Regions from separate parts of the Mesorhizobium sp. BR1-1-4 genome, predicted to be linked through region 2. Evidence: predicted binding sites of a transcription regulator. Region 2 holds the regulator's gene; each other region holds the start of a gene.

Region 1 (9,573 bases), on a different contig from region 2:
CCTCGCTCATGCGGTAGAGCTCGCGGAACTGGCCGTCGCGCATGCGGTAGCTGGCTGTGCCGGAGGAAGGCAGCAGCCGCGTCGACAGGCAGTTGAGCAGCGTCGTCTTGCCGGAGCCGGACTCACCGACGACAGCCAGAACCTCGCCCGGCCACAGGTCGAAGGAGACATTGTCGCAGCCGACCCGCGAGCCATAGAACTTGGAGAGCGCCGAGACGCGCAGCAGCGGTTCGTCGGTCATTGCGCCGGCTCCATGTTTCCTGCTGCAAGATCGGTTTCGGGGGCAAGGTGGCCGCGATGGCCGTCGGCGCGCCGCTTCTCGCAATAATCGGTGTCGGAGCAGACGAACATGTGGCCGCCATGGTCGTCGAGGATGACCTCGTCGAGATAGACATTCTCGGCCGCGCACAGCGCACAGGGCTGATCGAAAGTCTGCACCTCGAACGGATGATCCTCGAAGTCGAGGCTCACCACATCGGTGAAGGGCGGCACGGCGTAGATGCGCTTTTCGCGGCCGGCGCCGAACAGCTGCAGGGCCGGCGAGCGGTGCATCTTGGGATTGTCGAATTTTGGCGTCGGCGACGGGTCCATCACATAGCGGCCCTCGATCTTGACCGGATAGGCATAGGTGGTGGCGATGCGGCCGTGCTTGGCGATGTCCTCATAGAGCTTCACATGCATGAGGCCGTATTCTTCCAGCGCATGCATTTTCCGCGTTTCGGTCTCGCGCGGCTCGAGGAAGCGCAGCGGTTCGGGGATGGGCACCTGGTAGACCAGCACCTGGCCCGCCGTGAGTGGATGTTCGGGGATGCGGTGACGGGTCTGGATGATGGTGGCGGTGGCGGTATCGGTGGTGACCGCGACGTTAGCGACTTTCTTGAAGAAGGCGCGGATCGACACGGCATTGGTGGTGTCGTCGGCGCCCTGGTCGATGACCTTGAGCACATCGTCGGGGCCGATAATCGACGCGGTGACCTGCACGCCGCCAGTGCCCCAGCCATAGGGCATCGGCATTTCGCGCGAGGCGAACGGCACCTGGTAGCCCGGAATGGCGATGCCCTTGAGGATCGCGCGGCGTATCATCCGCTTGGTCTGCTCGTCGAGATAGGCGAAGTTGTAGGTGGCGATGTTTGTCGGTTGCGCAGTCATTCCGCTGCCTCCTTTTTTTCTTCCGCCTTCGCTGGATTTTCGCGTGCTTCGTACTCGGCGCGCATGCGACGTACGAGATCGAGTTCGGCCTGGAAGTCGACGTAGTGCGGCAGCTTCAGGTGCTCGACGAAGCCGGTGGCCTGGACATTGTCGGAGTGCGAGATGACGAACTCCTCGTCCTGGGCGGCGGCGACGATATCCTCGCCGAGCTCGGAGGCGCGCAAGGCGCGGTCGCAGAGCGCCATGGCCATCGCCTTGCGTTCGCTCTGGCCGAAGACGAGGCCGTAGCCGCGGGTGAATTGCGGCGGCGCCTTGGCCGAGCCCTTGAACTGGTTGACCATCTGGCATTCGGTGACGCGCACCGTGCCGAGCGGCACGGCGAAGGGCAGTTCGGGAACGTCGAGTTCCAGTTCGACCTCGCCGATGCGGATTTCGCCGACGAAGGGATGGTTGCGGGCATAGCCGCGCTGGGTGGAATAGCCGAGCGCCAGCAGAAAACCCTCGTCGCCGCGCGACAGTGCCTGCAGGCGGATGTCGCGCGCCATCGGGAATTCCAGCGGCTCGCGGGTGATGTCGCCGGGCACATGGTCCTGCGGCATCTGGCCATCCGGTTCGATCAGACCTTCACGGGCGAGGATCGCCGAGACGCGCGGCATCGCCTGCGCTTCCGTCTCGCGCTGCAAGGGCTCGGCGACATCGGCGCCAGCGGCAAGTTCAGGGTCGAGCAGCCGATGCGTGTAGTCGAAGGTCGGGCCGAGCAACTGGCCGCCTGGCAGATCCTTGTAGGTCGCCGAGACGCGCCGTTCGACCAGCATGGCGCCGGTGTCGATCGGCTTGCTGTAGCCGAAGCGCGGCAGCGTTGTGCGATAGGCGCGGACCAGGAAGATCGCCTCGATCATGTCGCCGCGCGCCTGAACGATGGCTAGCGCGGCCAGTTCACGGTCATAGAGCGAGCCTTCGCTCATCACCCTGTCGACGCCGAGCGCCAGCTGTTCGACGATCTGGTCGAGGCGAAGTGCGGGCACCGAGCGGTCGCCGCGCCGGCGATCGGCGAGCAGGCTGTGGGCGTTGGCAATGGCGGCCTCGCCGCCTTTTACCGCGACATACATTTTACACCTCCATCGTCTTGATGCGCGTCGTGCGCGGCAGGCAGGCTATGCCGTCCGATGTGGCGAGGATGATGTCGACGCCGCGCGGAAAGCGCCTGATATTCTGCTTCCACTGCTCGACGAAATGGCGCGGCATCCGTGCCGGCGCGATCGTGGCGCTGGTTTCGATGCCCGGGCCTTCCAGCAGTAACGGAGTGCCTGAAACGAGGTCGCCGACCTGCAGGATCAGCGTCGTCGATCGGTCGGGATAATCCTGCGTGCCCTGCGAAAAACCGTCGAGCGCCATCATCTCGGCCGGCGTGGCAACAAACGCGAAATGCGCGTCGGCCGGCGTGTTGGCCAGCGGCGCGCCTGTGTGGAAACCAAGCCAGGACCCGATCGCGGCGGAGGCATGCAGGGGAGGGTCGAGCCAGAGCGGCGTGTCGTTGTCGCATAGCGCCAGTGCTACGGCGCCCGACGTCGCCGAGAGCGGAGCCGGTGGGCGGGCCAGGGGTGGCAAGGGGTGGACACTGCCCGGCCGCGCTATGGCATCCATGACGGCCCGAAACACGGTCTGAGCGTTGAAGACCGGATCGGCGAAACCGCCCTCGATCGATTGCGCAGCGATATCCATCAATCTTCTCCGCGAACCATGGTGAAGAAATCCACCTTCGTTGCCGCCGTCTCGGCGCGGCGTTTTTCCTGGGCAGCGGCAAGCGCCGACCGCAAAGGCGCGATCAGCCTGGTCTCGACCTCGGTGCGGCGGGCAGGGTCCTGCCAGAGCGCGTCGGCTATTGCTCCCAGCTTCGCCTTCTGCTTGTCGCGGCCAAGCGCGTAGCAATGGCCGACCTGCCCGGATGGCAGCCGGACAGTGGCACGCGTGACGGTCGCCTCGCCGACATTGAAGGGCGCGCCGCCGCCGCCGATGCGGCCACGCAGCGTGACCAGGCCCGTCTCGGGACCGCGCAGAAGTTCGGCTTGCGAAGGCAGGCCGGACTCGTTCCAGAGCCGCACGATGTCGTCGCCGCTCGATTGCGCCAGCGTCGCCATGGCGGCCTTGCGCTCGGCCTGGTCGCGGCCTTCCTGTCCTCGCATCGCCAACTTCCTCTCAGCTAAATTTGTCTATTGATATAGACAACTATACAAATTATACATATTACCTAACGCGAGTCCATGACGGGTGCGTGACAGGCCGGGGGGCAAAACATGATCGGGCATGATGTGGCCGACAGCATCGAGCGGCGCAGCGGCGTCTCACTGTGGCGCCAGATCGCCGACAGGATCCTGCAATCCATCGCCGCCGGCGATTTCGCCGAAAACGCCGCGCTGCCGCCCGAAGTCGCGCTGGCCGAGCGCTACGGCGTCAACCGTCACACCGTACGCAGCGCCATATCGGCCCTCGTGCAGGAGGGCGTGCTGCGGGCCGAGCAGGGACGCGGCACCTTCGTCCTGTCACGCAAGCGGCTGTCCTATCCGATTGGCGCGCGGACACGCTTTTCGGCTGGCCTGCAGGGGCAGACGTCGGAACGGCACATCGTGCTGCTCGCTTCGTCGGTCGAGCCCGCCAGCCAGCGCGTGGCCGAAGGCCTTGGCCTTGCCAGGGGTGCCGAGGTGATCCGGTTGGAGACACGCGGCGAGGCTGACGGACGGCCAGTGTCGCGCGCCGCTGGATGGTTCGATGCCCGGCGCTTTGCCGGCATCGACAAGGCGATGGCGCAAACCGGTTCTATCACCGCCTCGCTCGCACGTTTCGGTATCGACGATTATCTCAGGCAATCGACCGTGCTCTCGGCGCGCCATGCCGACGCCGCCGATCTCGCCGATCTCGATCTGCAGCCGGGCGCCATCGTGCTGGTCACGGTTGCGGTCAACGTCACACCCGACGGCCAGCCGATCCAGTTTTCGGAGTCGCGTTTTCCGGCCGAGCGGGTGGAGTTGAAGCTGTCGGCGCTGTAGGGCTATCCGATCTCGATCACGGCCTTGATCAGGCCCGACTTTTCATGCGCCCAGCGTGCGAGATCTCCTGGCGTATCGGCCAGCGTGGTGCGGTGGGTGACAAGCTTGGCCAACGGCACGGCACCATTGCGGATCGAGGCCGCGACATGGTCGAAGTCGGCGCGCAACGCATTGCGGCTGCCGATCAATGTCATTTCTCGCTTGTGGAACTCGGGATCGGAAAAAACAATATCGTCCTTGACGACGCTGACCAGCACCAGCGCTCCGCCATGCGCGACGTGGGCAAAGGCAGATTGAACCGATCGCGTGTTGCCGGTGGCGTCGAAGACCACGTCGAAGCCTTCGCCGTCGGTCGCATCACGCACCAGATCGGACACGGGTCCTTGCGAGCCGTCGAGAATCGAAAAGCCGAGTTCACTCGCCGCGAAGACCAGTCTTTCGGTGCTCATGTCGAGAAGTGTCACGTCCAACCCGGCAATGCGGGCGAAGATAGCGGTGCCGAGCCCGATCGGGCCGGCGCCGATGACCAGGGTGCGGGCGCCAGGCTCGGCCCGGGCGCGCCGGACGGCATGCGCCCCGATGGCCAGGAATTCGACGGCGGCGGCGTCGGCGAGCGACAGGCCGTTGGTGGGATAGAGATTCTTAGCCGGCACCAGGACCTGTTCGCACATCGCGCCGTCGCGGTGCACGCCGAGCACTTCGATCCTGACACAGCAATTGGGCTTGCCGTGCCGGCAGGCGATGCATTTGCCGCAGGAAAGGTAGGGGTTGATGATCACCGGTTCGCCAAGGGCGAGGTCGACGCCTTCGCCCCGCTCGATCACGGTGCCGGAGACCTCATGGCCCATGATGCGGGGATAGACGAGGAACGGGTGCTTGCCCTCGAAGATATGGTAGTCGGTGCCACAGATGCCAACATGGCTGACCGCCACCAGAGCCCAGCCGGGAGGTGGGGCGCCGGGAGCCGGGTGGTCTTCGACAGCAAGGTCGCCGGGCGAGCGGCAGACGACGGCTTTCATGCTTTGATCCAGTCTGTTCAAGAAATCGCCGGCCCGCGCCAAGCCGGCGATCGATTGGAATGCGTCATTTGCCGCGGCGGCGCAGTCCGTCGAAGTAGACGATGATGATGATCAGCGCGCCGGTGATGATGCGCTGCCAGAACGAGTTGACGTTGAGCAGGTTGGCGCCGTTGTTGATGGTGGCCAGGATGAAGGCGCCAAGCAGCGGCCCGTGCACCGAGCCGACCGCGCCGAACAGCGAGGTGCCGCCGATGACCGAAGAGGCGATCGCCTGCAGTTCCCAGCCCTCGGCCTGGGTCGGGTTGCCGATGCCGATGCGGGCGGCGAGCAGCACGCCGACGAAGGCCGCGCACAGGCCGGACAGCGTATAAGCCATGTAGATGGTGCGCTGGACATTGACGCCGGACAGGCGCGAGGCCTCGGCGTTGGAGCCGACCGAAAAGAGGTAGCGGCCCCAACGGCTGTGATGCAGGAAGACATAGGCGGGCACACCCACCAGGATCACCATCCAGAACAAATTGGGGATGCCGATAAAGGAATTGCGCGAGAAGGCGGTAAAGCTGTCGCTGTTGATGTTGATCGAGTTGCCGTTGGTCATCAAAAGGCCGATGCCGCGCAGCGAGGTCAGCGTCGCCAGCGTGATGATGAACGGCGGCAAGCCCATCTTGACGATGCCGAAGCCATGGAAAAGGCCGATGGCGACACCGACGAGCAAGGTGATCAGGATGGCGACCGCGATCGGAACGCCGGCATTGATCAGCATGGCGACGACGACGGTGGCGAAGCCGACCACCGCGCCGACCGACAGATCGATGCCGCCGGTGATGATGACGAAGGTCTGGCCGACCGCCATGATGGCGATCATCGAGCCCTGCCGCAGAAGATTGGCGATGTTGTTACCCGAGGCGAAGCTTGGCGTCGCCAGGGACAGGACGATCCAGAGCAGCACCAGCAGCGCCAGCAGCGTCAGCCCGAACAGGACGTTGTAGTTGCGCTTCGGTTTTTCGGCGGGGATCGCCTCGATGCTCATGTCTGTCCTCCCAGTTTTTCTTGTTTCTCGGCGAGCGCCTGCGTGAGAATGTCCTCGTGACTGGCGGTGTGGAACCCGTGCGTGGCCACCAGCTTGCCGCGCCGGAACACGTGCAGCGTGTCGGCCAGTTCGTAGACCTCCGGCAAATAGGACGAGATCAGGATGATGCCGGCGCCCTTCGACAACAGCTCGCCGAACAGGCGATAGATCTCCGCCTTGGTGCCGACATCGACGCCGACCGTCGGCTCGTCGAAGATGAACAGCTTGGCGCCGTGCGCCAGCCATCTGCCGATGACGATCTTCTGCTGGTTGCCACCCGAAAGGCTCGACGCCAGCGCCCCGCGCGTCGGCGTCTTGATCCTCAGGCCGGCGATCTGACGGTCGGCCTCGGCCTTCTCTTTCGCGTTCGAGATCAACAGATTGCTGGAGATGCGCTTGTAGATCGGCAAATTGAGGTTGAGGCCGACCGGCAGATTGAGGCAAAGGCCCTGGTCGCGGCGGCTTTCCGGCGCCAGTGCCATGCCGAGCTTGATGGCGTCGTGCTCGGAGTTGATCTGGACGTCCTTGCCTTCCCACAGGATCTGGCCGGCCGACTTCTTATGACGTCCATAGAGCGAGGTGACGAACTCGCTGCGGCCGGCGCCGATCAGTCCGTAGAGGCCGACGATCTCACCGGCACGCACCATCATCGAGATGTTCTCGAAGCCTTTGCCCGACAGGTTCCTTGTTTCGACGATCGGAGCGCCCGGCGTGAAATGCTCCTTGTGATAGACCTGTTCGATAGAGCGGTTGATCATCATCTTGACCAGCTCGGCATCATTGGTCTCGGCGATATTGCGTGTGCCGACCAGCGTGCCGTCGCGCAGCACGGAAACCCGGTCGGCGAGTTCGAAGACCTCCTCCATGCGATGGCTGATGTAGATGATCGTCACGCCTTCACCCTTCAGGCGCCGGATCAGCGTGAAAAGCTGGTCGGCCTCCTTGCGGGTGAGGTAGGCCGTGGGTTCGTCGAAGATCAGGAATTTGGTGCCGCGCACCGTGGCGCGGGCAGCGGCGATCAGCTGTTGCTGGCCGATGGTGAGATCACCCAGCACGACATGCGCCGGCAGGTCGAAGCCGAGATCGTCGATGATCGTCTGCGCTTCCCTGACCATGGCGCGCTGCTGCAGGATGCCGAAACGGGAATTTTCCTCGCCAAGGAACATGTTGGCGGCGACCGTCAGGTGACGGCACAGCACGACTTCCTGGTGCACGGCATTGATGCCGAGCGCCATCGCTTCATGCGGCGTCGCCAGGGCTGCCGGCTGGCCTTCCCAGAGGACCTCGCCAGAGGTGCGCGGCATGACGCCGGTCAGGAGTTTGATGAGGGTCGATTTGCCGGCGCCGTTCTCTCCGACGATGGCGTGGATTTCGCCTGACTTGAAGGCGAGATTGACCGGCTTCAGCGCATGGGTGCCGGGGTAGCGTTTTTCCAGCCCGCGCAGTTCGAGGATGGTCCTGCCAGGTTCCAGCACGGGGGCCGGATGCAGTTCCTGCGCCGTCGGCGTCATGACAATCCTCCCAGATTGGCCTCGCGGTTGGCATTCGGCGAGGCTGCGGTCGTCTTTCAGGCAGCCCGGCCAAACGGGCTGATCGCCAAGCCGCTTTGGCGGCGGATGCTTCCGGGGCCTCTGGCCCCGGAAGCGGTTTTGAACGCCGGCTGCTTAGAGCTTGGGATTGAGCAGCGCGTCGATCTTAGGGTCCTTCATATTGGCCTTGGTCACCAGATTGGCGCCGGTGTCCACATTGGCCTCGACCTTCTCGCCCTTCGAGGCGGCGAGCGCGGTCTTGATGCCGTCATAGCCCATCCGGTAGGGATCCTGGACGACGAGGGCGGAAATGACGCCGTCGTTGAGGAACTTGATCAGCTTCTCGTCGCTGTCGAAGCCGACCAGCGCCAGCTTGCCGCCAAGGTTGTTCTCGGCGACGGCCTGGCCGACGCCCTGTGCCATGATCAGGTTAGAGGCGAAGATGCCCTTGAGGTTCGGATTGGCGGTGATCAGGTCGGTGGCGATGTTGAGGCCGGTGGTGGCCTGGCCGTCGGCGTATTTGTCGGCGACCAGCTTCAGGCCGGGATATTTTGCCTTGAGCTGCTCGGTGAAGCCCTGCTTGCGCTGTTCGAGCGAGCCGGCGCCGGGAGCGTTGGTGATCAGGGCGACGTCGCCCTCGATCTTGCCGCCATTGGCGGCGCCGATGGCGGCGGCAAGGCCGTCCGCGGCGACGCGTCCGCCCTGCACGTTGTCGGTGGTCAGGAACGAGGTGAAGGCCTTGGAGTCGGCGCCGGAGTCGATGCCGATGACCTTGACCTTGGCGGCCGCTTCATCGATCGGCTTGCCCAGCGCCTTGAACTCGGTGGGCGCGATCACGATCGCGGCCGGGTTGCTGGCGACGGCGTTCTCGAGGATCGAGACCTGGCCGTTGACGTCAGTCTCGGCCTGGGCGCCGAGTTCCGGCACGTTGATGCCGAGATCCTTGCCGGCCTTGCGGGCGCCGGCCAGAACGATCTGCCAGTAGAAGGACGTGGTGTCCTTGACAATGATCGGGATGGTCACATCCGCCGCCGAAACCGGTGCGGTATGCATGACGCCGGTGAGCATCGATGCTGCCGCCAGGGCCATGACGGCGCGGCGGTTGAGAATGTTGGTCACGAATTTCATAGGATCCTCCCTAAGTCGCCCGGTGAACGTTAACGGAAGCTCCGTCCGGATAGGCGTGGCCCAAACAGAACTTTATCAATAAAAAACAGTTGCACCGTTTTGATAGTGCATCGATCCAGCCGATGCAAGCGGTGTTTCAGCCAGTTCTCCAACTGCCCGACAATGACTCCCCCAGCGGCGGCTCTCCCTTGTCGCGGTCAGGCGCTCCCGTTTCCGTTCTGTGAAGGTATGGAATATTAATTCCATAGATCAGTCAACATGGAATATTCATTCTTCTCTGGATCGCGACATCGCGAAGGCGGGTCGCGCGCCCGTGCACATCGCGAAGATGCGCTTCAATGCAGTTCCTGCACCACCGTGTAGGGACGATACCTGGCATAGTCCGTCTCCGGCACGTCGATATCGAGCAGTTCGAGGTTGCGCGTCAGGTTTGCCAATTTTGCGGTACCGGTCAGCACAGTGGCGACCGCGGGTTCGTGCAAAGGAAACTGGAACGCGGCGGCGGGCAGCGGGTAGCCACCTTCAGCGGCGATCTTCTCCATGGCGTCGACACGGTCGAGAACATCGCGGCTGGCGGGCTGGTAGTCGAAATGCGCCCCTTGCACCGGCCCGGTCGCCAATATGCCTGAGTTGAA
Region 2 (9,573 bases):
GGCAGCGTCAGGCATCAGTTCGCCCGCAAGGGCGCAATGATCGCCTCCGACGGTTCGCTCTACCTGATCGGTTCGACCACCGATATCACGGAACTCAAGCAGCGCGAGGCGGAGCTCAGCGAGGCGCGCCGGCGCGCCGTGCTCGCCGACCGCGCCAAGTCGGAATTCCTCGCCAATATGAGCCACGAGATCCGCACGCCGATGAACGGCGTACTGGGCATGGCTGAACTCCTGGCCAAATCCAATCTCGATCCGAAGCAGAAGACATTCACCGACATCATCGTCAAATCGGGCAACGCGCTCTTGACCATCATCAACGACATCCTGGATTTCTCCAAGATCGATGCCGGCCAGCTGGTGCTCGACCCGGCGCCCTTCAATCTCGCCGAGGCGATCGAGGACGTGGCGACGCTGGTGTCGACACGGGCCAAGGAAAAGGATCTCGAGCTCATCGTGCGCATCGAGCCGCGGCTCGAAAGCCTGTTCATCGGCGATGTCGGCCGCATCCGGCAAATCGTCACCAACCTGCTCGGCAATGCGGTGAAGTTCACCGATGAAGGCCACGTGCTGGTCGACGTGACCGGCGAACGGGTTCCAACGGGAACCAGGCTGACGATCTCGGTCACCGATACCGGCATAGGCATCCCCGAGGAAAAACTGAAACTGGTGTTCGAGAAATTCAGCCAGGTCGATACGTCCTCGACAAGGCGCCACGAGGGCACCGGGCTTGGCCTTGCCATCACCTCGCGGCTGGTCGACCTGATGGGCGGCGACATTGGCGTCGAGAGCGCCGAAGGCAAGGGGTCGACCTTCTGGTTCACCGTAACGTTGCCAGGGGCCGGGCAGCAGAGCGGGCAGCGCATCACGCCGGTGGACGTGACGGGCGCACGCGTGCTGATCGTCGATGACAACGCCGTCAACCGCGCCATCCTGACCGAGCAGATGACCTCGTGGACGTTCGATTCCTGCGCGGCCGAAAGCGGCGCCGAAGGTCTCAAGGTGCTGATCGCCGCGGCAGCTTATGGCGTGGCGGTCGACTGCGTCGTGCTCGACTACCAGATGCCTGAAATGAGCGGCGCCGAAATGGCGCGTATCGTGCGCAACACCGAGGGCCTCGCGGACACGCCGATCATCATGCTGACATCGGTCGACCAGTCGCTTGCCAACACCAGCTACCGCGATCTTGGCATCGACGCCCAGCTGATCAAGCCGGCGCGCTCCTCGGTGCTCCTGGAAACGCTAGTCGCGACCATCCAGCGCCATCGCCACGCCACCAGCGGCCACGCCGTTCAACCGCTCGCGGGCGAGGCGCCCGAGGCGTCCCGGCCGCCGCCCCTGGCACCATCCGAGCAGCGCGCACAATTGCAGCCGCCACAGGTTCGCCCCAGGCTGCCCGCGACGGCCGGCGGGCACAGGCTGGATATCCTGGTAGCCGAGGACAATGAGGTGAACCAGATGGTGTTCACGCAAATCCTCGGCGAGACCGGCTATGGTTTCGAGATCGTCGGCAATGGCCGCAAGGCGCTCGACGCCTTCGGCACGCTCAATCCGTGCATGATCCTGATGGACGTCTCGATGCCGGAGATGAGCGGTCTCGAAGCGACGGCCGCGATCCGCCTGCTGGAGCAGGAGACCGGCACGCATGTGCCGATCGTCGGCGTCACCGCGCACGCGCTCAAGGGCGACCGCGAGCGCTGCCTGGAGGCGGGCATGGACGACTATCTGCCCAAGCCGATCAGTCCCAGGGCCCTGCTCGAGAAGGTAGAGCGCTGGGTCGGCGCCGGCCGTCAGGTCCACCGCAACGCGGGATAGAGCCCGCGTCGCCTGGATTGCGGGATCAGCGGGAGATTCGCTGCTACCGCTGCGTGCAATGACTATGGTGCGATCGCGCCATATCAAAGGCGGCGTCCAGCCGGAACAATAGCGAAATCGAATTCCGCTCTTCTCAGTTACGGGCGGGAGCAGCGACCGCCTGCAAGAAACAGTGTCACTCTACCCCAACGGACCTGTTTTTGGCGATGGCCCGGCCATGACACGCTCTGGCTGCGAGCAACGCGCTCCCGTCCGGATTTTCTTCATTTGGGAAAAGCCTGGTCGAGTCCGTGGTGATTCCAGCCGTCGGACGGCTCAAGCCCCTGATTCCGGCGGCAAACTCGGACCGCGCCGCGAGCGCCCGAGACCGGCGTCTTTCGCGTTGCCGGCAACGCGTTACCGGGCTGACATGAAACTGTCATGCGACTGTTATAATCGAAGGCTATTGGCCTCAGCGGGCGCCGGCAAGAAGTGGCGCCGAGAGACCATCTTCCGAACAGGAGCAGGCCACATGAGACATTTCATCCGCTCGGCGGCCGTTGCGATTGCAATGGCTGCGGCGTCCACCCTCACCCTTTCCGCAGCAATGGCAGCTGACCTTTCCGGCGCCGGCTCGACCTTCATCTATCCGGTGTTCGCCAAATGGGCCGACACCTACAAGAAGGACACCGGCATCGGCCTCAACTATCAGTCGATCGGTTCGGGCGGCGGTATCAAGCAGGTCATCGCCAAGACCGTGACCTTCGGCGCCACCGACAAGCCGATGTCCGACGCCGATCTGGAAAAGAACGGCCTCGTGCAGTTCCCGATGGTGATGGGCGGCATCGTGCCGATCGTCAACCTCACGGGCATCAAGCCGGGCGAACTCGTCCTCGACGGCAAGACGCTGGCCCAGATCTATCTCGGCGCGATCACCACCTGGGACGATGCCGCGATCAAGGCCCTGAACCCGAACCTTAAGCTGCCGTCGACCGCTATCGCCGTCGTTCATCGTTCGGACGGCTCGGGCACGACCTTCAACTTCACTGACTACCTCGTGAAGCTCTCGCCCGACTGGAAGGACAAGGTCGGCTCGGATACGGCCGTCGAATGGCCGACCGGCGTCGGCGCCAAGGGCAGCGAAGGCGTTGCCAACACCGTCAAGCAGACCGACGGCGGCATCGGCTATGTCGAATATGCCTATGCCAAGCAGAACAATCTCTCCTACTCCAAGATGCTGAACGCCGCCGGCAAGGTCGTCGAGCCGTCGCTCGAATCCTTCGGCGCGGCTGCTTCGAACGCCGACTTCAAGGGCGCCAAGAACTTCAACGTCATCATCACCAACGAGCCGGGCGACGCCACCTGGCCGATCGCTGCCTCGACCTGGGTGCTGATCCACAAGACCCCGGACGATGCCGCAGCCACCGGCGAAGCGCTCAAGTTCTTTGCCTGGGCCTACAAGGACGGCAAGGAAACCGCCAAGGCGCTCGACTATGTGTCGATCCCCGATAGCGTCGTCGACCTGATCAAGGCTTCGTGGAAGGCCGACATCAAGGCCGACGGCAAGCCCGTCTACGCCGGCGAGTAATATCTTTCTGGAGGAGCGCCGCCCCGCGGCGCTCCTTTTCAATCAACACAAAGAGCCGAGCTTGACATGAGCGCTGCCCACGAAGCCTTGCCAGCCATTCGAGGTTCACGCGACGCCACCGTCAGACGGTTCGCGTTGACCGATTCGATCTTCCATGGGCTGACCCGCGCCGCCGCCATTCTCGTGCTGGTGCTGCTCGGCGGCGTCGCCATCTCGCTGTTCGCCGGTTCCTGGCAGGCACTGTCGACCTTCGGCTTCTCCTTTCTGACCACCGAGAGCTGGAATCCCGTCACCGAGAAATTCGGCGCCCTGGCGCCGATCTATGGCACCATCATCACTTCGGCCATCGCCATCCTGATCGCTGTGCCGCTCGGCATCGGCATCGCCATTTTTCTTACCGAGCTTTGCCCGCGTCCGCTTCGGCGCCCGATCGGCATGGCGGTGGAACTGCTGGCCGGCATTCCTTCGATCATCTACGGCATCTGGGGCCTGTTCGTGCTGGCACCGTTCCTGCAGACGACAGTGCAACCTTTCATCATCAACGTGTTCCACGGCATTCCCGGCCTTAACAGCCTGTTTGCCGGGCCTCCTTATGGCATCGGCCTGCTGACCTCGGCGATGATCCTGGCCATCATGATCCTGCCTTTCATCACCTCGATCACCAAGGATGTGTTCGATACGGTGCCGCCGGTGCTGAAGGAGTCCGCCTACGGCATTGGCTGCACGACCTGGGAGGTAACACGCCGGGTCGTCGTCCCCTACACCCGCATCGGCATCATGGGCGGCGTCATGCTTGCGCTCGGCCGTGCACTCGGTGAAACCATGGCGGTCACCTTCGTCATCGGCAACGCCCACCGGATCAGCGCCTCGCTGTTCGCGCCGGCAACGACGATCTCGGCAACCATCGCCAACGAATTCACCGAAGCCGTCGGCGATCTCTACACTTCCTCGTTGGTGGCGCTCGGCCTGATCCTGTTCGTCATCACCTTCCTCATCCTTGCCATCGCCCGCTACATGCTGATGCGCATCGATGCCCGTACCGGAGTCTGACCGATGTCGACAGCCGCATCGCTTCACCAGAGCCGCAAGCGCAAGAACGGCGTGATGATGACGCTCTGCGTCGTCGCCGCCGGCATCGGCCTTGCCTGGCTGGCGCTGATCCTCGGCGCGCTGCTCTATAAGGGCCTGTCGGGCGTTTCGCTCTCAGTGTTCACGGAAATGACCCCGCCGCCCGGTGATGCCGGTGGCCTGCTCAACGCCATCTACGGCAGCATCGTGATGACTATTATCGGCATCGTCGTCGGCACGCCGATCGGCGTGCTGGCCGGCACCTACATGGCCGAATATGGCCGCTTTTCGAAGCTCACCACCGTGGTGCGCTTTATCAACGACATCCTGCTGTCGGCGCCCTCAATCATCATCGGCCTGTTCGTCTACGAATTGATGGTACGGCCGATGGGGCATTTCTCGGCCATCGCCGGTGCCGTGGCACTGGCCATCCTGGTCATTCCCGTCGTGGTGCGTACCACCGAGGACATGCTCAACCTTGTGCCGAACGCTTTGCGCGAGGCCGGCACGGCGATTGGCGCGCCGCGCTGGGTGGTGATCCGTTCGGTGGCCTACCGCGCGGCGATGTCCGGCATCGTCACCGGCATATTGTTGGCCATTGCCCGCATTTCCGGCGAGACGGCGCCGCTACTCTTCACAGCGCTCAACAACCAGTTCTGGTCGAGCAATCTCAATGCGCCGATGGCCAGCCTGCCGGTGACCATCTTCCAGTTCGCTCTCAGCCCTTACGAGGAGTGGCAGCAACTGGCGTGGACCGGCGCACTCATAATCACATTGACGGTTCTCGCGCTCAGCATCTTTGCGCGCAGCCTGACCGGACGCAGAGAGGACAAATGAGCCAGATGTTGTCTCCAGACATGACGATTGCGACAGAGGCAGCCGCCAAGGCGAAGATCGAGGTCAAGAACCTCAATTTCTACTACGGCCAGTCGAAGGCGCTGAAAGACATCACCTTGTCGCTGCCCGAGCGCAGCGTGACGGCCTTCATCGGACCGTCGGGTTGCGGAAAGTCGACGCTGCTGCGCGTCTTCAACCGCATCTACGAGCTCTACCCCAAGCAGACCGCCGAGGGTCAGGTGCTGCTCGACGGCCAGAACGTTCTCGACCGCTCGCAGGACCTCAACCTGTTGCGCACCAAGATCGGCATGGTGTTCCAGAAGCCGACGCCGTTCCCGATGTCGATCTATGAGAACATCGCCTTCGGCGTCCGCCTCTACGAGAAGATCGGCAAGGCCGAGATGGACGGCCGTGTCGAGCAGGCGTTGAAACGCGCCGCGCTGTGGAACGAAGTCAAGGACAAGCTCAACGCCAGCGGCCTCAGCCTGTCGGGCGGCCAGCAGCAGCGGCTTTGCATCGCCCGCACCGTGGCGGTCAAGCCGGAGGTCATCCTGCTCGACGAGCCGGCCTCGGCGCTCGACCCATTGTCGACCGCCAAGATCGAGGAATTGATCGACGAGTTGCAGGCCGACTACACGATCGTCATCGTCACCCACAACATGCAGCAGGCCGCGCGCGTCTCGAAGCAGACGGCTTTCATGTATCTGGGCGAGCTGGTCGAATTCGACAAGACCGAGAAGATCTTCACGTCGCCTCGCGAGAAGCGCACGCAGGACTACATCACCGGCCGCTTCGGCTGATCTCACGCATACGAGGACCAGGATCATGGCCGAACACACAGTCGCAGCCTTCGACGAGGATCTCGGACAGATCAGCAAGCTGATCAGCGACATGGGCGATCTCGCCGGCACGATGGTCGGCGGCGCCACCAAGGCGCTGCTGAATTCCGACAACGCGCTGGCACAGCGCGTCGTCTCCGACGACGCCATCATGGACGCGCGCCAGCGCGAACTCGATGATCGCGCCATCACCCTGATCGCCAAGCGCCAGCCGATGGCCGACGATCTGCGTCATGTCGTCGGCTCGATCCGCATGGCGGGCGATCTCGAACGCATCGGCGACCTTGCCAAGAACATCGCCAAGCGCGTCGGCTCGGTCGGCCTCACCGCCACGCCGCGCGACTTGTCGCATTCCATCGACTCCATGGCGCAGCTGGTGCTGATCCAGGTGCAGGGCGTCGTCGAGGAATATGCGGCCGGCGATGCCGCCGCCCTCGCCAAGCTCAGGAATGACGACGAACGCATCGACGTCAAATACACTTCGGTCTTCCGCGAACTCCTGACTTACATGATGGAGGATCCCCGCAACATCACGGCTTGCACGCATCTTTTGTTCTGCGCCAAGAATCTCGAACGCATCGGCGACCATGTGACCAACATCGCCGAGAATGCGTATTATGTGCTGACCGGCACGCAACTGCCCGCCAACCGTCCGAAGCAGGACGAGACGGCGATGTCGGTGCCGGCGGCTTGACGGCAGGGATGATCGATCGATGATCGCGCCACGCATCATGGTGGTGGAGGACGAGGAGCCGCTAGGCGTGCTCCTCCGCTACAACCTGGAGTCCGAGGGTTACCAGGTCGAGGTGGTGACACGCGGCGACGAAGCCGAGATACGCCTCCAGGAAAACGTGCCCGACCTGCTGGTGCTCGACTGGATGGTGCCGGCGGTTTCCGGCATCGAACTCTGTCGGCGCCTGCGCATGCGGCCCGAGACGGAGCGATTGCCGATCATCATGCTGACGGCGCGCGGCGAGGAGAGCGATCGCGTGCGCGGCCTCTCGACCGGCGCCGACGACTATCTGGTCAAGCCGTTCTCGACGCCGGAATTCATGGCCCGGGTCAAGGCGCTGCTGCGCCGCGCCAAACCGGAAGTGCTGTCCAGCGTGCTCAAGGTCGGCGACATCGTGCTCGACCGCGAATCGCACCGGGTCTATCGCAAGAAGAGCGAGATCCGGCTCGGACCGACCGAGTTCAGGCTGCTCGAATTCATGATGCGCCATCCTGGCCGCGTGTTCTCGCGCAGCCAGTTGCTCGACAATGTCTGGGGCGAGACGATCTACATCGACGAGCGCACCGTGGATGTGCATGTCGGGCGCCTTCGCAAGGCGGTCAACAATGGCCGCATGCCCGATGTGATACGCACCATCCGTGGCGCAGGCTACGCGATTCGCGAGGACTGAGATCAGGCCACGTTCTTGCCGGATCTCACCTGCACACCCGGCGCGAAGATCTCCTGGTCGACGAAGGTGAGCGCGCGCATGGCGCAGCCCTCGCGGATCAGCGGCAATTCGTTCGGCTCTGTATCGAAGGAAATCGACGTCGAATGCTGGCCGCCGGCGGTCTGGGCGATGGCCTCGCGCAAGGCCGGCTCGATCAGATCGAAGGCGGCGGCGCTGACGCCGACCATCGCAACGGGCGCCGGATCGATCAGCGCGAACAAGCTGCCAAGGCCATAGCCCAGCGCCTCGCCGGCCTTGCGATAGGCCTCGCGCTCCGGTCCGTCTCTTTCGCGCGCCGTGGCCGCCAATGCGCGCATGTCGGCGTCGCTGACGTCGACCGGTTTGGCGTCCTCACCCATCTGTCCTGCATTACGCCAGATGGCATAGTTGCCGGCATAGGCCTCGACGCAGCCGCGCCGCCCGCAGCGGCAGAGCGCGCCGCCCGGGCGATGGATCATGTGGCCGAACTCGCCGCCGGAGGAATGGGTGCCGGTGAACAGCTCGCCCTTCAGCACCAGGCCCATGCCGATGCCGTGCGAGAGCAGGATGGCGATGAAGTCGTCGCGGTAGCGCTCGGGGTCGCGCCAGCGCAGCGCCACAGCCATCATGTTGCAGTCGTTCTCCATGGTGGCGGGGATGCCGAATTCGGCTTCGAGTATATCGGCGAAGGCAATGTCCGTCTGCGGCGTGATCGGCGACCACAGCATGGCGCGCGCCTCGGTGTCTGTGATGCCCTGGATCGCCAGCGCGATGCGGGCAATGCTGGCGACATCGAGGTCGGGATCCTCGAGGCGGCGCCGGACGATGGCCACGCATTCGCCGATCAGCGCCTCGCGCGACATGGTCAGCGTGTCCAGCCGGCGCTGCTCCTCCGATATCACCTGGCCGGCGTAGTCGATGACGGCGACGGAGAGGAAATTCAGCGACAGCACCACGGTCATGACCGCCGCGGCCTCGGGGTTGAGACAAAGGCCCACCTGCGGCCGGCCGCGTTTCAGTGAGCCGGCCTCGTTCGGCTTGCCTTCGCTCAGGATACCTTCGCCGATCAGGTCGGCTGATATCGCCGATATGGTCGAGTGGCTGAGGGCGGTAGTAGCGGCGATCTCGGTGCGCGAGGGCTGGCCACCCCGGCGCACGGCTCCAATCACCATTGCGCGGTTGCGCCGGCGCAGATCGTCGTGGCGGATTCCGACCGACATCATTCCCTCCCCGTCGCCGTGGTTCTTGACGCCCCCTCGAACACCTCCGGCAACGGGTCGAATACTGGCAGAAGCGGCTGGGGCTGTCATTTATTTATTGCGGGGCTCGAAAAAAGGCTTCTGGCACCTCAAAATGCGTCAGAATCAATGTTGACAGTGCTCAGGCGATGGACCAGTGTTTTTTCGAGGCTCGAAAAAATAGGGCCTTTGTGCCGGCCTTAGGGCCAGTTTGGTCGCGCCACACGCGGGCGCAGGGAGGATATCATGAAGAGATTCACAGTCGCCATTCTGGCGGGTGTCGCCATGTCGCTGACGCTGGCGTCGGTCGCGCAGGCGAAGGGCAAGGTCATCGGCGTGTCGTGGTCCAACTTCCAGGAGGAGCGCTGGAAGACCGACGAGGCGGCCATGAAGAAGGCGATCGAGGCCGCGGGCGACAAGTACATTTCCGCCGATGCGCAGTCCAATCCCGGCAAGCAGCTGACCGATGTCGAGAGCCTGATTTCGCAGGGTGCCAATTCGCTGATCATCCTGGCGCAGGACGCGTCGGCCATCGGCCCGGCGGTACAGAAGGCGCTCGACGAGGGCATTCCGGTCGTCGGCTATGACCGGCTGATCGAGAACAAGGACGTCTTCTACCTGACCTTCGACAACAAGGAAGTCGGCCGCATGCAGGCCCGCGAAGTGTTCAAGGTGAAGCCTGAGGGCAATTACGTCTTCATCAAGGGCTCGGGCGCCGATCCGAATGCCGACTTCCTGTTCTCGGGCTCGATGGAAGTGCTGAAAGCGGCCATAGACAGCGGCAAGATCAA
Region 3 (9,573 bases), on a different contig from region 2:
CATTTCGGCCCACCGGCTGCTGTCAGGCATGATGAATTATTCCGACACATCCATCGCGGCGACCACCCCGTTTCTCAGCCTCGAGAACGTGCGCAAGACCTATCCGGGCGTCGTGGCGCTCGACGGGTTTTCCATGGAGGTCAGGCCGGGCGAGGTCATCGGCCTGGTCGGCGAGAATGGCGCCGGCAAATCGACGCTGATGAAGATCCTCGGCGGCGTTACCACGCCCGATAGCGGCGCCATCACGGTCGACGGCGCCGCCCACAAAGGCCTCAGCGTGGAGGGGAGTCTGGGTTCGGGCATCGCCTTCGTCCACCAGGAACTCAACCTCTTCGAAAACCTCGACGTCGCCGCCAACATCTTCTTCGGCCGCGAGCCGCTGCGCGCCGGACCGCTGAGACTGGTCGACCGCGCGAAACTGCGCGACATGGTGGCGCCGCTGCTGAAGCGCGTCGGCGCCAACTTCTCCGCCGACACGCAGGTCGCGGATCTGTCGCTGGCGCAGCAGCAGATGGTCGAGATCGCCAAGGCGCTGTCGATCAAGGCGAGGCTGGTGATCCTCGACGAGCCGACATCGAGCCTGCCGCTGGCCGAGACCGACAAGCTGCTCGACGTCATCAAGGCACTGAAGGCCGACGGCATCAGCGTCATCTTCATCTCGCACCGCCTGCACGAGATCGAGCGCGTCGCCGACCGCGTCGTGGTGCTGCGCGACGGCATGCTGGCCGGGACGCTCGGCAAGCGCGACATCAATCACGACCAGATGGTCAAGCTGATGATCGGCCGCATGCTGAAGGAGCGCGAAAAGGCCTCCGAGGCGGCGCGTGCGCCCGGCGCCGTGGCGCTTGCGGCCAAGGCCGTCCGCACCCCCACCTACCCCAGCCGGCCGGTCGATCTCGACGTCAGGCGCGGCGAAATCCTCGGCCTTGCCGGCCTTGTCGGCTCCGGCCGAACCGAACTGGCGCGGGTGTTCTTCGGCATCGAAGCCAGCCTTGGCGGCACGCTGGAGCTCAACGGCAAGCCGTTAACGCTGGCCAGCGCGGCGGACGCAGTCGCGCAAGGCATCTTCCTTGTGCCGGAAGACCGCAAGCTGACCGGCATCCTGCTCGACCTATCGATCGCGCAGAATATTTCACTCCCCAATCTGCCGGCGCATGCCAGGCGCTCGCTGGTCTCCGCAAGCGCCGAGACCGCCACCGCCGAGAAGCAGAAGAAAAACCTCGGCATCAAGGCGCCCTCGGTGCAGACGCGCACCGGCACGCTGTCGGGCGGCAACCAGCAGAAGGTCGTGCTCGGCAAATGGCTGGCCATGAACCCGAAGGTGATGATCCTCGACGAGCCGACGCGCGGCATCGATATCGGCGCCAAGGCCGAGATCTACGGGCTGATGCGGGCATTGGCCGACGCCGGCGTCGCCGTGCTGATGATCTCTTCCGACATGGAAGAGGTGATCGGCGTCTCCGATCGCATCGCCGTCATGCATGAGGGCCAGATCTCGGGCATTCTCGACAAGGATCAGTTCAGCCAGGAAAACGTGCTTTTGCTCGCGGTGGGCAAACCGGCGAACAGGCCGTAAGCGGAGACGACGATGACAAAGAAAGATCTCGGCCTGCTGATCCTGATCCTGGTGGTCGGGGCGATCGTCGCCATCATCAATCCGCGCTTCCTCTTGCCGATCAACCTCGCCAACACCTCGAACCTGATCGGCCTGTTCGGCATCCTCTCCATCGGCCAGGCGTTCGTCATCATCACCGGCGGCATCGAACTGTCCGTCGGCTCCGTTGTCGCGTTGCTGGGCACGCTGTTCATCGACTTCATCGCCGTGCGCGGCATGGGATGGCCTGTTGCCTTCGTGCTCATCCTGGTGCTCGGCGCCATCATCGGCCTGGCGCATGGCTGGCTGATCACGCGGCTCAAGCTGCAGCCCTTCGTCGTCACCTTGTGCGGGCTTTTGATCTATCGCGGCGTCGCGCGCTTCTACACCGCCGACGGCACCGCCGGTTTCGCCTTCGGGCAGAATTTTCCCGATCTCGAATTCCTGACCGCCGGCCGCTCCTGGGGCGTGCCGAACTCCTTCTTCGCGCTGATCGTCATCGCCATCGTCATGTGGGTGGTGCTGCACCGCTCGGTGTTCGGGCGCTATCTCTACGCCATCGGCAAGAACGAGGAAGCGGCAAAATATTCCGGCATTCGCACCGGCCGCGTCGTCATGGCGGCTTACGTCATCTGCGGCGTGCTCACCGCCCTGTCGGCGATCTATTTCGCCATGTACACGCGCTCGATCTCGCCGGCCAGCCACGGCCAGTTCTACGAGCTCTACGCCATTGCGGCCGCGGTGCTTGGCGGCTTCTCTCTGCGCGGCGGCGAGGGCTCGCTGATCGGCGTCATCCTCGGCACGGTGCTGCTGCAGGAACTGCAGAACCTCGTCAACCTGCTCGGCATTCCCTCCTCCCTCAACTTCGCGGTGATGGGTGGCGTCATCCTCATCGGCGTGTTGGTCGACCAGCAATGGGGTGTGTTCCGGGCGCGCCGGCGGATGGTCGATGCCGCCCGTAAGGGCGCGGTCGGCGCCGCCGCCGAATAGGTTCCTCCCGGCAGAAATAGCTTACCGGTGCTGGGCGCTGACGGGGTGGCGTGCCTTTCGCGGCCACCCTCTGGTGATCCGCCATGCGGCTTTGGCTGAAATTACCTGCCGCTCTGGCGTGCGGCGCGGCGAACGCTTTGCAACAGGATGGCAAGGCAGCCGACCAGCAACAGCCCACCGCCAAGCAGCGGCGGCAGCGCGAGCAACTTCACCGCCGCGGTCACGGCGGCCACCAGGACCAGCGCCAGCAGCGCCAGATTGCCGTCATCGACGAACATGCCGAAGACTTCCCTGGCAACGAGACGAAGGACGTTCATCGGGCGAGCCCTCCGGCTGCCGTTGGACTGATGCCGCGCAGCCAGCGCACCATGGCGAAGGACGCTAGCGCGACGATGGCGAAGATGGCCAGCAGGGCAAGATCGGCGCCAGGCCAATCGGCGCCGATGCCTTCGCCGGTCCAGAAGATACCAAAGCTGGTCAGCATCAGCCCGACCACGAATTTGAGCGCATTCTCGGGCACGCGCGCCAGCGGCCGGTGGACGGCCAGGCCGACAAGCATCACCAGGACGAAAGCCGCCAGCGCACCCATGCTGGCGTAAAATGTCTGCCCATGCGCGGCGCCGACGGCAATGACGATGAACACCACCTCGACACCCTCGAGCAGCACCGCCTTGAACGAGGCCAGCCCGGCGAGGTAGTCGGCGCGCCGGTCGGCGGCCTGCCGGTGCAGGGCCGCGGTTTCCTTGGCGAAGGCCGCTTCCTCGTCATGCAGGGCAATGACGCCGACGCTGCGCAGGATGGCTTTTCGCAGCCAGCGCATGCCAAACAGGATGAGCAGCACCCCGACGACGAACTGCAGGGTGGTGATCGGGACCAGCGCCAGCAGCGGGCCGAAGGCCAGCACCAGGGCCGCCAGCACCGCCAGCGCCAGCGCGGCGCCGGTCAATGCCGGGCGCCAGCTGCGTGTCACCCCCACCGCGAGCACGATGGTGAAAGCTTCGACGACCTCGACCAGGGAGGCGAGAAATGCCGCCGTGACTGTCGAGAGGATGGGTGTCAGTGTCTGCATGAAGCTTCCTGTCTGGCTCGCCCCTGATTCCCGGGGCGAATTCCCGGAGCGTAATCCAGAATCACCCTATGCGGCCAGCAGCCCGGAGCATTTCCAGCGACAGCGCAAGCAGGCGGATGAAACAAGTCCGGATCAGATCAGGCCCGACATGTCGGAAAACGCCATGGCCTTGCGCAGCACTTCGGCGAAACGCTCGCCGGCCACTTCGCGCGGACCGCTGTTGTCGATCGAGGTGACGCCAGGGCCGGACAAGCTCATATTGGCGCTGCGCGCCAGCCGCGCCAGCACCTCGCCGCGCGACTCGCGACCGCGCATGGCCAGCCGCTCGGCCAGCACCTCGGGCGAAGCGGTGATCTCGACGATCGCCAGATTGGCATAGCGCTCGCGCAAGGTGGGGATGATCGCGCGCGAGACGTTGGCGACGGCGACATGTCCATTGGAAACAGACCAGTCGACATCGGCAGGCAGGCCATAGCGCAGGCCATGCGCTTCCCAGGAGACGGCGAAAGCGCCGTCGGCATCGGCCTCGGCGAAGGCGGCGTCGGCCAGCGTATCGTGGTCCTCGCTCGCCGCATCGCTCGGCCTGGTGATGACGCGGCGCACGAACTCCAGCTGCGTCTCGTCGGCAAACAGCGCCTTGGCGTAGCCGATCACCGTGTCCTTGCCGGCACCGCTGGGGCCCACGACGGCGACAAAGACGCCGTGACGGATCGGAAAGGTTTCGGCGGACAGTTCGCGCTCGATCGAGGCCGACACCATCATGCCACCCGGCGCCCCTGCCGCCAGACGGTGCGCACGACCGGAACATGATCGTCGACGCGCACGCGCACCAGATCGGCGCGACGACCCTGCTCGATGACGCCGCGGTCGTCGAGGCCGACTGCCTGCGCCGGGTTCTTGGAAACCATGGCGACGGCCTGCGGCAGCGAAATGCCTTCCACCATGTCGCCCAGGAAGAAGGCCGACTGGATCAGGCTGAAGGGAATGTAGTCGGACGACAGGATGTCGAGCAGGCCATCGCTGGCCAAGGTGCGTGCCGAGACATTGCCCGAATGCGAGGCGCCGCGCATGACATTGGGCGCGCCCATCAGCACGCCGAGCCCGGCGGCCTTCGAGGCCCGCGCCGCTTCCTCGGTGGTCGGGAACTCGGCGACCCGAACGCCCTGCTCGATGGCCTCGTCGACATGAGCCGACGTCGCGTCGTCATGGCTGGCGAGCACGATGCCGCGCTCCCGGCAGGCGGCGGCGATGAAGACGCGGTTCGGCCCGGAGTTGCGTGCCGATTCGTCCATCCGCTTCTCGCAGAATTTCTGGAAATCGCGATCCGAGAGTTTCAGCTTGCGCTGGTAGTAGTAGGCATAGGTTTCAAGGTTGACGAACTGGCGCTGGCCCGGCGCGTGGTCCATCAGCGACGCCAGCTTGACCCGTTCGTCACCGTCGAAATTGGCGAATGCGTTGAGGCAATCCGGCGCTGAAACCTCGCAGCGAAGATGCAGGAAGTGATCGGCCCGCAGACGATCCTGCGCGACGCTGTCCTCGATCGCATCGGCCAGCTTGCGAATGTCGTCCAATGTCAGGTCGGCGTCCTCGTCCATGCCGACGCGCAAGGCATCGAGCACGGTCGTGATGCCGGCGGTCGCCACCTGCGCGTCGTGGGCGAGCACCGCGGCGATCGGATTCCAGCGCACTTTCGGCCGCGGCGCATAATGGCCCTCGAGATGGTCGGTGTGGAGTTCGACCAGCCCTGGAATGATGAAGTCGCCGCCCATGTCCTCGCCGGTCCGGGCACAACCGGCATCGATGCCGGCGATCAAGCCGTCGCGCAGCACCAGTGAGCCTTCGACGATCTCGTCGGCAAGAACGATGCGGGCGTTGGAAAGAACGGTTTCGGCGGTCATTGCGGGTAGTCCTTGGTTCTTACGGTCGGGTTCGTTCAGGCGATTCTTCGGGCCGGGCGGCGTCCGAGCGCGTGCTGGGAAAGCACCATGAATGGCGCGCCGGGTTCGGGTTCGACGAACAATGTCAGCGCGTCCACGAGCACGGGCTGGCGCAACACATCGGCGAACAGGCTGTCGATCGCCGCGCGCAGGCGAGGGCTTTCCTGTGGGCCGGCCCGGCCGGACAGGGTCATGTGGAAGCGGAAGGTCTCGAAGACATAGGGATAGCCCCATTGGCAGAGATTGCGAAACTCGGCCGGCTTCAGCGAATCCGGGCTGCGCCGCTCGATCTCGGCCTCGGACAGCGGCGCGCGAAACCGGTCGAAATCGCGTACCACATTGTCGGCGAAGCGGTTGAGCGGCGGCAGCGGCCCTTCCGGCACCAGCGCGAAGAAGCTGTCGATCTGGCTGACGACCAGGCGCGGGATCGTGACGACAGGCGTAACCTCGGCAAAATGATCCAGCGCCGCGCGCAGCGAGGTCTCGGTCTCCGTGGCAGCCAGGTGGAAGGGCGCCTTCAGCGTCGCGTGAAAGCCGTAGCGGCGTGCCGAGGCGGTGTGGAAGGCCACTTCCGCCGCCGACAGATCGGCAACGGCCTCAACCGGCCTGGTCGCGGCACCGAACGGATCGCGGCCCAGCCAGTCGGCGGCGATGCGCGCCAGCGGCTCGTCCTGCCGGGGGGTGAAATAAATGGCATAACGCATGGGAAGTCCTCGTCAGAACTGCTGCCATAGGTGATTTCCATGACGGATTGACGAAGCTTTGACGGGTTTTAGAAGGCAAATCGACCCCTAGGGTCCTTAGCCGACGATTTTTCCCAGCTGGACCAATAAGTTCGGCCGGAAACGCGAGACGGTCAGGCCTTCATCAACCATTCGTGCTCGGGCGCATTGTGGAATTTCCAGGTCCGCTTCGGTCCGGCCATCACATTGAGATAATAGAGGTCATAGCCGTGGCAGGCGGCACAGGGGTGATAGCCCTTGGGCACCAGCACCACATCGCCGTCCTCGATCGCCATGGCTTCGTCCAGCGCACGATGTCCGCTTTTGTCGGCATCGGTGTAGACGCGCTGGAAGGCAAAGCCCTGCGGCGGGTTGAGGCGATGGTAGTAGGTTTCCTCCAGATAGGATTCGGCAGGCAGATTGTCCTGGTCATGCTTGTGCGGCGGGTAGCTCGACGTGTGACCGCCGGGCGTGATGACCTCGACGACCAGCAACGAGTCGGCCGGCTGGCCTTCCGGCAGGATGTTGGTGACGTAGCGCGTATTGGTGCCCTTGCCGCGCACCTCCTGGCCGAGATCGTCCGGTCCGATCACCCGGACCGGCAGGCCACCGCCAAGACCAGGCGCCGAGCAGACGCCAAGTTCCAGCTCGGTATCGGCCGTTACCGACCAGTCCGATCCCTGCGGCACGTAGACCGACCACGGCTTGCCATCGAAGGGCGACATGCGCTCGCCGAGCAGGCCGAGATCCTTGCCGCCGGCTTTCGCGGTACCCTTGCCGGTCACGAACACCAGGCAGACTTCGCGGTCGTCCGTCTTTCCCGAGGCGCTTTCGCCCGGCTTCAGCCGATGCAGGTCGAAACCGACATAGGTCCAGCCGGCGCTTTTCGGCGTCACATGGGCGACGCGGCCATGGCCCTTGTCGGCCTTGACGAGCAGTTTCGACATTTTGTCTCTCCTATCCTAGCCTTCCAACTTCGTCATCCTGGGGCGGAGCAGGAGCGAAGCTCCGTCGCGAAGACCCTAGGATGACGAAGCGAGGGGCGTTTCGGCCAATCGCCGACGTGTGCGATCCGTTACGCTCGCAGTATCCAATCCACAAAACTGCTCGCGCCATGGACCGCCTATTCCTTCGGATCGGCCGGAGGCTTCGTCTCGTCGGCCGGCTTATAAAGATAAAAAAATTGCCAGGCGCCGTAGCCGGCAAAGCCGAGCGCGATGACGCCCCAGAACGGCGTGCCGGTGGCGAACTCGATGACCGACCAGATGAGGCAGACGGCCACGACGGCGATGCGCCGCCACAGCGGGCGGAAGAACGGGTGTTCATAGTCTTTCATCGCGCCATCCGAAATTCAGCAGCCTGTCCTCAGATAGACCGCGCGTCACGGCTAATCCAGTCTTCAGGCATTCGGAAACCCTTGCGTCTCCACCGTGTAGCCGGCTGATGTCATCACCCGCATCAGCTCCTTGTGGCCAACCTGCGCCATCTTCAGCGGCGGGTTCTTCTTCGGGTCCTGCTCGGCCTCGACCACGAACCAGCCTTCATAGCCGTGGTCGGCGAAGCGCTGCACGATGGCGCCGAAATCGAGCGAACCGTCGCCCGGGACGGTGAAGGCGCCGAGCGCCACGGCATCGAGGAAGGACTGCTTCGTACGGTCGAGCTTCTCGATCACGCCCATGCGCACGTCCTTCACATGGACGTGGCTGATGCGCTTGTGGTGGTTGTCGATGGCGCGCAGCACGTCGCCGCCGGCAAAGGCGAGGTGTCCGGCATCGAGCAGCAGTGGGATGCCTTCGCCGGAATGGCGCATGAAGGCGTCGAGCTCCGGCTCGGTCTCGACCACGGCCGCCATGTGATGGTGATAGGACAGCGGCATGCCTTGCTCGGCGCACCATTCGCCGAATTCGGTCAGGCGCCGCGCGTAGGCCTTCATCTCGTCGCCAGTCAGCTTCGGCTTGGTGGCGAGCGGCTTGGAACGGTCGCCCTGGATCGAGCGGCCGACCTCGCCATAGACGATGCAGGGCGCGTCGACCGCCTTGAACAGGTCGATCATCGGCTGGATGCGGTCCTTGTTGGCAGCCATCTCCTCATCGACCAGCGTGCCCGAGAACCAGCCGCCGCACAGCGTCACGTCGGCGGCCTTCAGGATCGGCAGCATGATGGCGGGGTCGTTGGGAAAGCGCCGGCCCATCTCCATGCCGGTGAAGCCGGCAGAGCGCGACTGGCGCAGACATTCCTCCAGCGACACGTCATCGCTTAGTTCGGCAAGATCGTCGTTCCACCACGCGATGGGGGACATGCCCAATTTGGCTTTCAAGTCGTCACTCCGGATTAGACAGTTCAATTTTTTTGGCGCTAGCGCCGCCCCTCATCCGCATGCCCGCACCTTCTCCCCGTATAGTGACCGGGAGAAGGGAGCTGGCGTCAATCGCCGACGCTCTGCATCCGCCGCTTCTCGTCATAGGCCTTGCGCGCGGCGTTCACTTGAGGCCGCGCCGAGACCTCGGGCACCGCCACGTCCCACCAATGGCCGCCGGCATCGGTCGAAACCAACGGATCGGTGTCGATGACCAGCACGGTGGTGCGGTCGTTCTTCCTGGCTTTTTGCAGCGCGTTTTCCAGCTCGGCGATCGACGGCACTTTCTCTGATATCGCGCCCATGCTCGCCGCATGCGCGGCAAAGTCGATGTCGGGCAGGATTTCGTGGCGCGAGTCCTGCAAGAGATTGTTGAAGTTGGCGCCGCCGGTGGCCATCTGCAGCCGGTTGATGCAGCCAAAACCCCTATTGTCGAGCAGCACTACGGTCAGCTTCAGGCCGAGCATCACCGAGGTGGCGATCTCGGAGTTGAGCATCAAATAGGAGCCGTCGCCGATCATGACGACGACCTCCTCGTCGGGCTTGGCCATCTTGGTGCCGAGCCCGCCGGCGATCTCGTAACCCATGGTCGAGAAGCCATATTCGGCGTGGTAGGAGCCGGGCGCACCGGCCTGCCAGAGCTTGTGCAGTTCGCCGGGAAGGCCGCCTGCCGCATGCAGCAGCGTCACGCCTGAGCCCATGGCGCGCTGAACGGCGCCGATCACCTGCGCATCCGAGGGGAAAGCAGCGTTGGTCGATGCCGTCACCTTGGCCGCGTCGGCCTGCCAGGCCTTCTTGCCGGCGGCCGCATTGTCGGTCCAGGCGGCAGGCGCTTTCCAGCCTTGCAGCGCGGTTCCCAACTCGGCCAGCCCTTCCCAGGCATCCGCGACCAGCGGCAGCGCCCG

The links. The regulator PhoB, encoded in region 2, activates phosphate uptake and scavenging genes when phosphate is short. The targets are predictions, from matches to a motif close to TGTCATNNANCTGTCAT.
Region 1: a site for PhoB is predicted at 3,411-3,427, ahead of phnF (phosphonate metabolism transcriptional regulator PhnF). Genes of this name have one in related genera too.
Region 3: a site for PhoB is predicted at 6,334-6,350, ahead of LB571_RS21665 (DUF1045 domain-containing protein). Genes of this name have one in related genera too.

What each region holds. Positions count from the first base shown of each region.
Region 1 is NZ_JAIUIB010000007.1:43,839-53,411, forward strand. It holds gene phnK (phosphonate C-P lyase system protein PhnK) at 1-241, opposite strand, end outside; gene LB571_RS16565 (alpha-D-ribose 1-methylphosphonate 5-phosphate C-P-lyase PhnJ) at 238-1,149, opposite strand; gene LB571_RS16570 (carbon-phosphorus lyase complex subunit PhnI) at 1,146-2,258, opposite strand; gene phnH (phosphonate C-P lyase system protein PhnH) at 2,260-2,871, opposite strand; gene phnG (phosphonate C-P lyase system protein PhnG) at 2,871-3,332, opposite strand; gene phnF (phosphonate metabolism transcriptional regulator PhnF) at 3,444-4,193, shown strand; gene LB571_RS16590 (zinc-binding alcohol dehydrogenase family protein) at 4,196-5,212, opposite strand; gene LB571_RS16595 (ABC transporter permease) at 5,277-6,242, opposite strand; gene LB571_RS16600 (sugar ABC transporter ATP-binding protein) at 6,239-7,792, opposite strand; gene LB571_RS16605 (ABC transporter substrate-binding protein) at 7,946-8,938, opposite strand; gene LB571_RS16610 (aldo/keto reductase) at 9,274-9,573, opposite strand, start outside.
Region 2 is NZ_JAIUIB010000001.1:71,576-81,148, reverse strand. It holds gene LB571_RS00385 (PAS domain-containing protein) at 1-1,812, shown strand, start outside; gene pstS (phosphate ABC transporter substrate-binding protein PstS) at 2,324-3,379, shown strand; gene pstC (phosphate ABC transporter permease subunit PstC) at 3,446-4,429, shown strand; gene pstA (phosphate ABC transporter permease PstA) at 4,433-5,284, shown strand; gene pstB (phosphate ABC transporter ATP-binding protein PstB) at 5,281-6,084, shown strand; gene phoU (phosphate signaling complex protein PhoU) at 6,110-6,817, shown strand; gene phoB (phosphate regulon transcriptional regulator PhoB) at 6,837-7,526, shown strand; gene LB571_RS00350 (ROK family protein) at 7,529-8,764, opposite strand; gene xylF (D-xylose ABC transporter substrate-binding protein) at 9,029-9,573, shown strand, end outside.
Region 3 is NZ_JAIUIB010000010.1:66,516-76,088, reverse strand. It holds gene LB571_RS21695 (sugar ABC transporter ATP-binding protein) at 32-1,576, shown strand; gene LB571_RS21690 (ABC transporter permease) at 1,589-2,584, shown strand; gene LB571_RS21685 (hypothetical protein) at 2,686-2,901, opposite strand; gene LB571_RS21680 (COG4280 domain-containing protein) at 2,898-3,653, opposite strand; gene phnN (phosphonate metabolism protein/1,5-bisphosphokinase (PRPP-forming) PhnN) at 3,786-4,415, opposite strand; gene LB571_RS21670 (alpha-D-ribose 1-methylphosphonate 5-triphosphate diphosphatase) at 4,412-5,551, opposite strand; gene LB571_RS21665 (DUF1045 domain-containing protein) at 5,587-6,294, opposite strand; gene iolB (5-deoxy-glucuronate isomerase) at 6,447-7,259, opposite strand; gene LB571_RS21655 (DUF3329 domain-containing protein) at 7,436-7,648, opposite strand; gene iolE (myo-inosose-2 dehydratase) at 7,712-8,629, opposite strand; gene iolD (3D-(3,5/4)-trihydroxycyclohexane-1,2-dione acylhydrolase (decyclizing)) at 8,737-9,573, opposite strand, start outside.